DNA from 4 places in the Mesorhizobium maamorense genome. Region 2 is predicted to be linked to each of the others. Evidence: predicted binding sites of a transcription regulator. Region 2 holds the regulator's gene; each other region holds the start of a gene.

Region 1 (2,201 bases), 860 kb from region 2:
GCAAGCACGATGCCGCGCTCGTGGCAGGCGGCGGCGATGAAGACGCGGTTCGGGGCCGAATTCCGGGCCGATTCGCCCATCCGCTTCTCGCAGAATTTCTGGAAATCGTGATCGGTCAGCTTCAGCTTGCGCTGATAGTAGTAGGCGTAGGTTTCGAGGTTGACGAACTGGCGCTGGCCTGGCGCATGGTCCATCAGCGAGGCGAGCTTCACCCGTTCGTCCGTCTCGAAATTGGCGAAGGCCCTGGGGCAATCCGGCGCCGAGACCTCGCAGCGCAGATGGATGAAATGATCGGCCCGCAACCGATCCATCCGCACGCTGTCCTCGATCGCATCGGCGAGCTTGCGGATGTCGGCGGCGTTGAGATCGGCATCCTCGTCCATGCCGACACGCAAGGCATCGAGCACGGTGGTAATGCCTGCCGTCGCCACTTGCGCGTCATGGGCGAGCACGGCGGCAATCGGGTTCCACCGCACCTTCGGCCGCGGCGCATAATGGCCTTCGAGATGATCGGTGTGCAGCTCGACCAGCCCCGGAATGATGAAATCGCCAGCCATGTCCTCGCCGGCTCGGACGGCGCCGGCGGATATGTCGGCGATCAGACCGTCACGCATCACGAGCGAGCCGTCGATGATCTCGTCGGCAAGAACGATGCGGGCGTTGCTCAGAATGGTCTCGGCGGTCATTTCAGGCAGTCCTTGGTTTTTTGGCCTTTACGGCTTGTTGCTTCAGGCGGTTTTTCTGGCCGGACGGCGCCCGAGCGCGTGTTGGGAAAGCACCATGAACGGGGCGCCGGGTTCGGGCTCGATGAACAACGTCAGTGCGTCCACCGGAACCGGCTGGCGCAGCACCTCGGCGAACAGGCCCTCGATTGCCAGGCGAAGACGAGGGCTATCCTGTGGCCCGGCCCTGCCGGACAGCGTCATGTGAAAGCGGAAGCTCTCGAAGACGTAAGGATAGCCCCATTGGCAGAGATTGCGGAATTCGCCCGGCTTCAGCGAGTCCGGGCTGCGCCGCTCGATCTCGGCCTCCGTCAACGGCGCGCGAAAGCGGTCGAAATCGCGCACCACGTCATCGGCGAAGCGACTGAGCGGAGGCAATGGCGCCTCCGGCACCAGTGCGAAGAAACCGTCGATCTGGCTGACGACGAGACGCGGGATCATCACAACCGGCGTCGCCTCGGCAAAGGCGTCGAGCGCTGTGCGCAACGAGGCTTCGGTTTCGTTGGCCGCTAACCGGAAAGGGGCTTTCAGCGTCGCATGAAAACCATAGCGCCGTGCCGATGCGGTGTGGAAGGCGACTTCCGCCGCCGACAATTCGCCCACCGCCTCCGCCGGTCGCGTCGTGGCGCCGAAGGGGTCACGGCCCAGCCAGTTGGCGGCGATCCGTGCCAATTTTTCGTCCTGCCGGGGGGTGAAGTAGATGGCGTAGCGCATCGAAAATCCTCGTCAGCCCGTTGCCATAGGTGATTTCCATGACGGATTGACGAAGCTTTGAAGGGTTTTCGAAGGCAAATCGACCCCGCCGGTCCTTAGCCGACGATTTTTCTGATCTGGACCAACAGGTTCAGCCGTGAACGCGCAACGGTCAGGCCTTCATCAGCCATTCGTGCTCGGGCGCATTGTGGAATTTCCACGTCCGCTTCGGGCCGGCCATGACGTTGAGATAGTAGAGGTCGTAGCCATGGCAAGCCGCGCAGGGGTGATAGCCCTTGGGCACCAGCACGACGTCGCCGTCCTCGATCGCCATCGCCTCGTCCAGCGCGCGGGAGCCGTCCTTGTCGGCGTCGGTATAGACCCGCTGGAAAGCAAAGCCCTGCGGCGGGTTGAGGCGGTGATAATAGGTTTCCTCGAGATAGGATTCGTTAGGCAGATTGTCCTGGTCGTGCTTGTGCGGCGGATAGCTCGACGTATGGCCGCCGGGCGTGATGACCTCGACCACCAGCAGCGAATCGGCCGGCTTGCCCTCGGGCAGGATGTTGGTGACGTAGCGCGTATTGGTGCCCTTGCCGCGCACCTCCTGGCCGAGGTCGTCAGGCCCGATGACGCGAACCGGCAGGCCGCCGCTCAATCCCGGCGCCGAGCAGACCGCCAGTTCCAGTCCGCTATCAGCCGTCACCGACCAGTCCGATCCCTGCGGCACATAGACCGACCATGGTTTGCCTTCGAAGGGCGACATGCGCTGGCCAAGCAGGCCGAGAT
Region 2 (2,201 bases):
CCATTCATCCGGGGGCGAGTTCGGCCACATGATCCATCGCCCCGGCGGGGCGCTCTGCCGCTGCGGGCGGCGCGGCTGCGTCGAGGCCTATGCCGGCAACTATGCCATCTGGCGCAACGCGAGGCAGCTTGGCGAGGACACCGAGCCCGTCGACGTCAGCGACGCCGACATGCGCACCCTGGCGGCCTCGGCGCGCGAAAAGGACGGGCCGGAGCGCGAAGCCTACCGCAAGGCCGGCGAGGCGCTGGGTTACGGCCTTGGCAGCCTGTTTGCGCTGATCGATCCGGCGCCGGTCGCCATGGTCGGCGTCAGCGCCGCCGCCTTCGACCTGATCGAGCCGGCTCTGCGCGAGGCCATTGCCCAGACCGCCGGCGGCCAGCACTCGAAATCGATTTCCTTCGACACCGAGCCGAACGAACTGCCGCTGATCCGCGAGGGCTGCGCCATGCGCGCGCTAACCTTCGTCGACCAGGAAATTTTCGCGCCGGGGGCACAGGCGAAATCAGGCATAGGCGAGAACGTTGCGTGACATATCCCTAGTCTTCGCGGATCGCGTACCCCGCGCCCCGAATGGTGCGGATCACGTCAGGCATGCGGCCGTTGTTGACCGCCTTGCGCAGCCGGCCGACATGCACGTCCACGGTGCGCTCGTCGATATAGATCGTTTCGCCCCAGACATTGTCGAGCAGCTGACTGCGCGAGAACACGCGGCCCGGATGTCGCATCATGAATTCGAGCAGGCGGAACTCGGTCGGCCCGAGCCGGATCTCGCTTTTCTTGCGGTAGACCCGGTGCGATTCACGGTCGAGCACGATGTCGCCAACCTTGAGCACGCTGGACAGAACTTCGGGCTTGGCGCGGCGCAGCAGCGCCTTGACGCGTGCCATGAATTCCGGCGTTGAGAACGGCTTGACCAGATAGTCGTCGGCGCCGGTGGAGAGACCGCGCACCCGGTCGCTTTCCTCGCCGCGCGCCGTCAGCATGATGATCGGCAGCCGCTCGGTCTCGGGCCGCATCCGGAGACGGCGGCAGAGCTCGATGCCGGACACCGCCGGCACCATCCAGTCGAGCACAAGAAGGTCAGGGACATTCTCCTGCAAGCGGATCTCGGCTTCGTCGCCGCGCGTCACCACCTCTACCTGATAACCCTCCGATTCCAGATTGTAACGGAGCAGCACACCCAGCGGCTCCTCGTCCTCCACCACCATGATGCGTGGCGCGATCATCGACTGGTCACCCCTGCCGTCAAGCCGCTGGCGCCGACATCGCCGTCTCGTCCTGCTTCGGGCGATTGGCGGGCAATTGCGTGCCGGTCAGCACATAATAGGCATTTTCGGCAATGTTGGTCACGTGATCGCCGATGCGCTCGAGATTCTTGGCGCAGAACAAAAGATGCGTGCAGGCGGTGATGTTGCGCGGATCCTCCATCATGTAGGTCAGCAGCTCGCGGAAGACCGACGTGTATTTGACGTCGATGCGTTCATCGTCGGCGCGCAGCTTCGCAAGTGCCGCGGCATCGCGCGCCGCATACTCCTCGATCACGCCTTGCACCTGGATCAGCACAAGCTGCGCCATGGCGTCGATGGAGTGCGACAGGTCGCGCGGCGTGGCGGCAAGGCCGACGGTGCCGACGCGCTTGGCGATGTTCTTGGCGAGATCGCCGATGCGTTCGAGATCGCCGCCCATGCGGATCGAGCCGACGACATGGCGCAGATCGTCCGCCATGGGCTGCCGCTTGGCGATCAGGGTGATGGCGCGGTCGTCGAGTTCGCGCTGGCGCGCATCCATGATCGCGTCGTCGGAGACGACGCGCTGGGCGAGCGCGTTGTCGGAATTCAGGAGCGCCTTGGTCGCGCCGCCGACCATCGATGAGGCGAGATCGCCCATGTCGCGGATCAGCCTGCTGATCTGTCCGAGATCTTCGTCAAAGGCTGCGACTGTGTGTTCGGCCATGATCTTGGTCCTCGTATGCCTGGGATCAGCCGAAGCGGCCGGTGATATAGTCCTGCGTGCGCTTCTCGCGGGGCGACGTGAAGATCTTCTCGGTGCGGTCGAACTCGACCAGCTCGCCCAGATACATGAAGGCGGTCTGCTTCGACACGCGCGCCGCCTGCTGCATGTTGTGGGTGACGATGACGATCGTATAATCGGCCTGCAACTCGTCGATCAGCTCCTCGATCTTGGCGGTCGACAGCGGATCG
Region 3 (2,201 bases), 600 kb from region 2:
GGCCGGAGCGACAAGGTCACCTCCGCCGGGGGGCGGCGGAGGTGACACGTAAAGCGGGCGATGCCTATTGCCCGCTCTACAACCCCTTGAGGCGGCTTATATCCGCCGCCGTCGCAGGGCGCTCGACGATCGTGCGGCCCAGAGCGTCGGTCATTTTGAAGCGACCCTTCTCGATCTCTTCCCCGAAGCCGTTAGGGTGCTGCACCACGATCTTGTTGTCGTCTATTTCGACACGATCGCCGGTTGTTGCGTTCACATGCTTGCCGGAGCTGTTGGCACCCTTCCCCTTGCCACTGTTGCCGCCGCCATTGTTCCCGTTGCCGCCAGCGTTGCCATTGTTGCCTCCGGCGTTGCCATTGTTGCCTCCGGCGTTGCCATTGTTGCCGCCGCCGTTATTTCCATTGCCGCCATTGCCGCCATTGCCGCCACCACCGCCATTGCCGCTGTTCCCACCAGGCTTGGCTTGGGCGCTGGACGCGACAATGCCTGCGGCGGAACCGTGAAAATCGAGGTGATAGGGGGCTATGGTCAGCGCCAGTGCCGGCACTGCTCTCAGGGCCAGCCAGCAACAATGAGCCATGATCGAGCTGCGCATCAGTCCCTCACTTGATCGGACCGGCAAAATTCAGAGGCCATCTCGTGCAGGTACGCGACCATCGGCGACATGGCGTGTTCGTGTAAGTGGCCCACGACCGATGCCGCGGCAATCCGGACCTTCGCCCCGATCGGTTTAGGACCTTGGTCCGAGTTTCAAACCGGATGTGGCGCGAGGTTCGCGGTCAAGCTGGCGGGTGCACGAATGTCACGAAAGTGTGACCGATCGTCTATAAGGGGTCGAAACGCGTGACACGTTCCAGCCATCCAGCCAGAGGCAGACCATGACCGACCATCGCTCGCCCGACGCCCGATTCCGCACCAGCCTGCTTGAGGAAAACGACGGTCCGGCGACCAACCCCACCGAAAACAGCACCATGGGCGAAATCATTGCCGAGCGGTTCTCCCGCCGCGCCTTCCTCAAGGGCTCGCTGGCCGTCTCGGCCATCGCCGCCACCGTCAGCCCGCTGGCGCTCGTGGCCGCCGACGATGCGCGTGCCGCCGAGGGTTCGGCTTTCTCGTTCGACGAACTCGAAGCCGGTATCGACGACAAGCACCATGTCGCGCCGGGCTACGATGCCGACGTGCTGTTGCGCTGGGGCGATCCGCTGTTTGCCGATTCGCCGGAGTTCGACCCGGTCAGGCAGTCGGCTGATGCCCAGGCAAGACAATTCGGCTACAACAATGACTATGTCGGCTATATCGGGATCGATGGCTCCGCCGATCATGGCCTGCTGGTCGTCAACCACGAATACACCAATCCGCATCTGATGTTCCCGGGCATCGTCAAGATCGTCGAGAAGGATGGCAAGAAGGCGGCCGAACTCGCGCCGCTCTCGAAGGAGCAGGTCGATGTCGAGATGGCGGCGCATGGCGGCACCATCGTCGAGATCCGCAAGGAAGGCGGCAAGTGGCAGGTGGTGCGCGACGGCAAGTTGAACCGCCGCATCACCTCCAACACCGAAATGGCGCTGTCGGGCCCGGTCGCCGGCCATGGCCGCGCCAAGACCAATGCCGACCCCTCCGGCACCAAGGTCATCGGCACATTCAACAACTGCGCCGGCGGCGTCACGCCTTGGGGCACCTATGTCATGGCCGAGGAGAACATCCACGGCTATTTCTCCGGTGAACTGCCGGCAGGCCATAAGGAAGCCGCCAACTACAAGCGCCTCGGCATTCCGGAAGGCGCCTATGAATGGGGCGCGCATTACGATCGTTTCGACCTCGCCAAGGAGCCGAACGAGCCCAACCGTTTCGGCTGGATCGTCGAGGTCGACGTCAACGATCCGACATCCACGCCGAGGAAGCGCACCGCAATGGGCCGCTTCAAGCATGAAGGCGCCGAATCGATCGTCGCCAAGGATGGCCGCGTCGTCTTCTATCTCGGCGACGACGAGCGCTTCGAGTACGTCTACAAATTCGTCACCGCGGGCCGTTTCGATCCGGACGACCGCGCCGCCAACATGAACCTGCTCGACGACGGCACGCTGCATGTCGCCAAATTCGCCGCGGACGGTACGGTGGAATGGCTGCCGATCGTCTTCGGCCAGGGCCCGCTGACGGCCGAGAACGGCTTTGCCGGCCAGGCCGACGTGTTGATCGAGACG
Region 4 (2,201 bases), 2.2 Mb from region 2:
GGATTGCCGTCCGGGGTGAAGGTGAAGGCGCCGTTGACCCATTTGCGGATGCCTGCCGTCGCCAGGCAAGGGAAGCGCTCATGCGCCTTGGCAAGTTCCGGGCCGATGCGGTCGATGTCTTCGGGGATAAGCTCGATGCCGTAATCCCACGGCGCGCCGTCCATGTTCCAGTGCTTCGGGTTCTGCTCGTAGACGCCAAGCAGCACGCCCTTGCGCTCCTGCCGCAGATAGGAAAAGCCGTCGAGATCGACGGCCAGGCCGAGCTCCTTGTCGAGGGCAGCGACTTCCGGAATGTCATCGGTGACGAAATAATGGTGCTCCATCGGCGTCACCGGCAGCTCAACCCCGGCCATGCGGCCGAGTTGCTTGGCCCACAACCCGCCGGCATTCACGACATGCTCGGCGGTGATGGTGCGTTGCTCTGTGACGACATCCCAATGGCCGTCGGCGCGCGCCTTCAGCTCGACCACGCGGTTGCGCAGGATCACGTCGGCGCCGCGCTTCTTGGCGGCACCGACATACGCATGCGTCGTGCCGTAAGGGTCGAGATGGCCCTCGTTGGAATCGTAGAGGCCGCCAAGCACGCCGGTGACGTCGACGATCGGGCAGATTGCCTTGATCTCGTCAGGCGTCACCAGCCGGGCGGTCTCGATGCCGACCGACTGGAATACCGCCCAGGCCGATTTCAGCCACTCCCAGCGCGCCGGATCGCTGGCGATGTTGACGCCGCCGGTCATGTGCAGGCCGACGTCCTGGCCGGATTCGGCCTCGATCTCGCGGTAAAGGTTGATGGTGTAATCCTGCAGCGCGGCGACATTGGGATCGGCGTTGAGCGCGTGGAACCCTGCCGCCGCATGCCAGGTGGAGCCCGCCGTCAATTCGGCGCGCTCGATCAGCGCCACATCCGACCAGCCGAACCGCGCCAGGTGAAAGTGCACCGAAGCGCCCACCACTCCTCCCCCGATGACGACTGCGCGGTAGTGAGACTTCAAGGCTTCCCTCCCCGGACTTTCCGAAACCGGCACCATACACGTACTGTACATAAGTGTCTAGTACTGCGAACAGCTCCTGGACGCTGTCGAACCTGTGTTGGAACGATCGATTTTCCGGCGCGGCCGCACTTCCCCAGCAGCGTCGCGGCGGGCCGACGCGAATGCGTCACCAACTGTCATGCAAGCATCATGTTCGCGCCTTAGACCGCTTGCCGAGGGCACAAGCGGCCCTCCAGGGCGGCAGCCTCGCCGCCGCCAGGCAACCTCAGAATTCCGCCGTCCCGGCGCTTTGTCATCAAGGGGATATCCATGACGCATTTACGCTCATTGTCGTTGCGGCTGCTGGCCGCCGCGCTGGCGGCCTCGGCCGTTTCGCTGCCTGCCTTCGCCGACAGCTCGGCCAGCGTCGGCGGCGCCAGTTTCGTCAACAAGGGGCTGGTGGGGGTTGGCCGCATCCCGGCCGGCCAGCGCGACAGGTTCGGCGAGAACTTCGGCTCCGGCTCCGGCATGTCGATCGACACCGCGGGCTGGACGCATGATGCCGGCACCTACAGAGGCTCGCTGTGGCTGCTGCCCGACCGCGGTTATAACGTCGTCGGTACCACCGACTACCGGCCGCGCCTCAACACGATCAACATCGAGTTCGCCCCGGTGGCACCAGGTGCCGCGCCCGCGGCCGGCCAGGAGCAGACCGGCGTCAAGGCGACGCTCGCCGACACCATGCTCCTGACCGACGACAAGGGTGCCGACGCCACCGGTCTCGACCCGCTGAACGGCGTGCGTCCCGCCGCCGGCGACATGCCTGTCCTGCCGCAGGCCGACAATGGCAAGCTCGCGCTCGACAACGAGGCGATCGTGCGGCTGCCCGACGGCACCATGCTCGTCTCCGACGAATACGGTCCCGACATCTACCGCTTCTCCGCCGACGGCCGTCTGATGTCGGCGACCCAGCCTCCGGCCGCGCTCGTGCCGATGCGCCACGGCACGGCCAATTTTGCTTCCGACAATCCGGCCCCAGGTGCTGCCGAACCCGACCCAAAGGATCCCGAAACCGGCCGCCAGAACAATCAGGGCCTCGAAGGCATGGCAATGACGCCGGACGGCAAGTTCGTGATCGCGGTCTTGCAGTCGGCGACCCGGCAGGACGGCGGCGATTCGGCCTCGACGCGCCAGAACACCAGGGCGCTGGTCTATGACGCCTCCGATCTT

Evidence for each region. Region 2 encodes PhoB, which activates phosphate uptake and scavenging genes when phosphate is short. Its sites were predicted from a motif close to TGTCATNNANCTGTCAT; they were not measured.
Region 1: a site for PhoB is predicted at 1,475-1,491, ahead of ACIU1A_RS29555 (DUF1045 domain-containing protein). Genes of this name have one in related genera too.
Region 3: a site for PhoB is predicted at 801-817, ahead of ACIU1A_RS28280 (PhoX family protein). Genes of this name have one in related genera too.
Region 4: a site for PhoB is predicted at 1,167-1,183, ahead of ACIU1A_RS14400 (esterase-like activity of phytase family protein). Genes of this name have one in related genera too.

Annotation. Positions count from the first base shown of each region.
Region 1 is NZ_CP173356.1:5,904,580-5,906,780, forward strand. It holds gene ACIU1A_RS29550 (alpha-D-ribose 1-methylphosphonate 5-triphosphate diphosphatase) at 1-686, opposite strand, end outside; gene ACIU1A_RS29555 (DUF1045 domain-containing protein) at 729-1,436, opposite strand; gene iolB (5-deoxy-glucuronate isomerase) at 1,588-2,201, opposite strand, start outside.
Region 2 is NZ_CP173356.1:5,042,483-5,044,683, forward strand. It holds gene ACIU1A_RS25175 (ROK family protein) at 1-529, shown strand, start outside; gene phoB (phosphate regulon transcriptional regulator PhoB) at 537-1,226, opposite strand; gene phoU (phosphate signaling complex protein PhoU) at 1,246-1,953, opposite strand; gene pstB (phosphate ABC transporter ATP-binding protein PstB) at 1,979-2,201, opposite strand, start outside.
Region 3 is NZ_CP173356.1:5,641,775-5,643,975, forward strand. It holds gene ACIU1A_RS28275 (hypothetical protein) at 77-547, opposite strand; gene ACIU1A_RS28280 (PhoX family protein) at 879-2,201, shown strand, end outside.
Region 4 is NZ_CP173356.1:2,826,511-2,828,711, forward strand. It holds gene ACIU1A_RS14395 (FAD-dependent oxidoreductase) at 1-992, opposite strand, end outside; gene ACIU1A_RS14400 (esterase-like activity of phytase family protein) at 1,302-2,201, shown strand, end outside.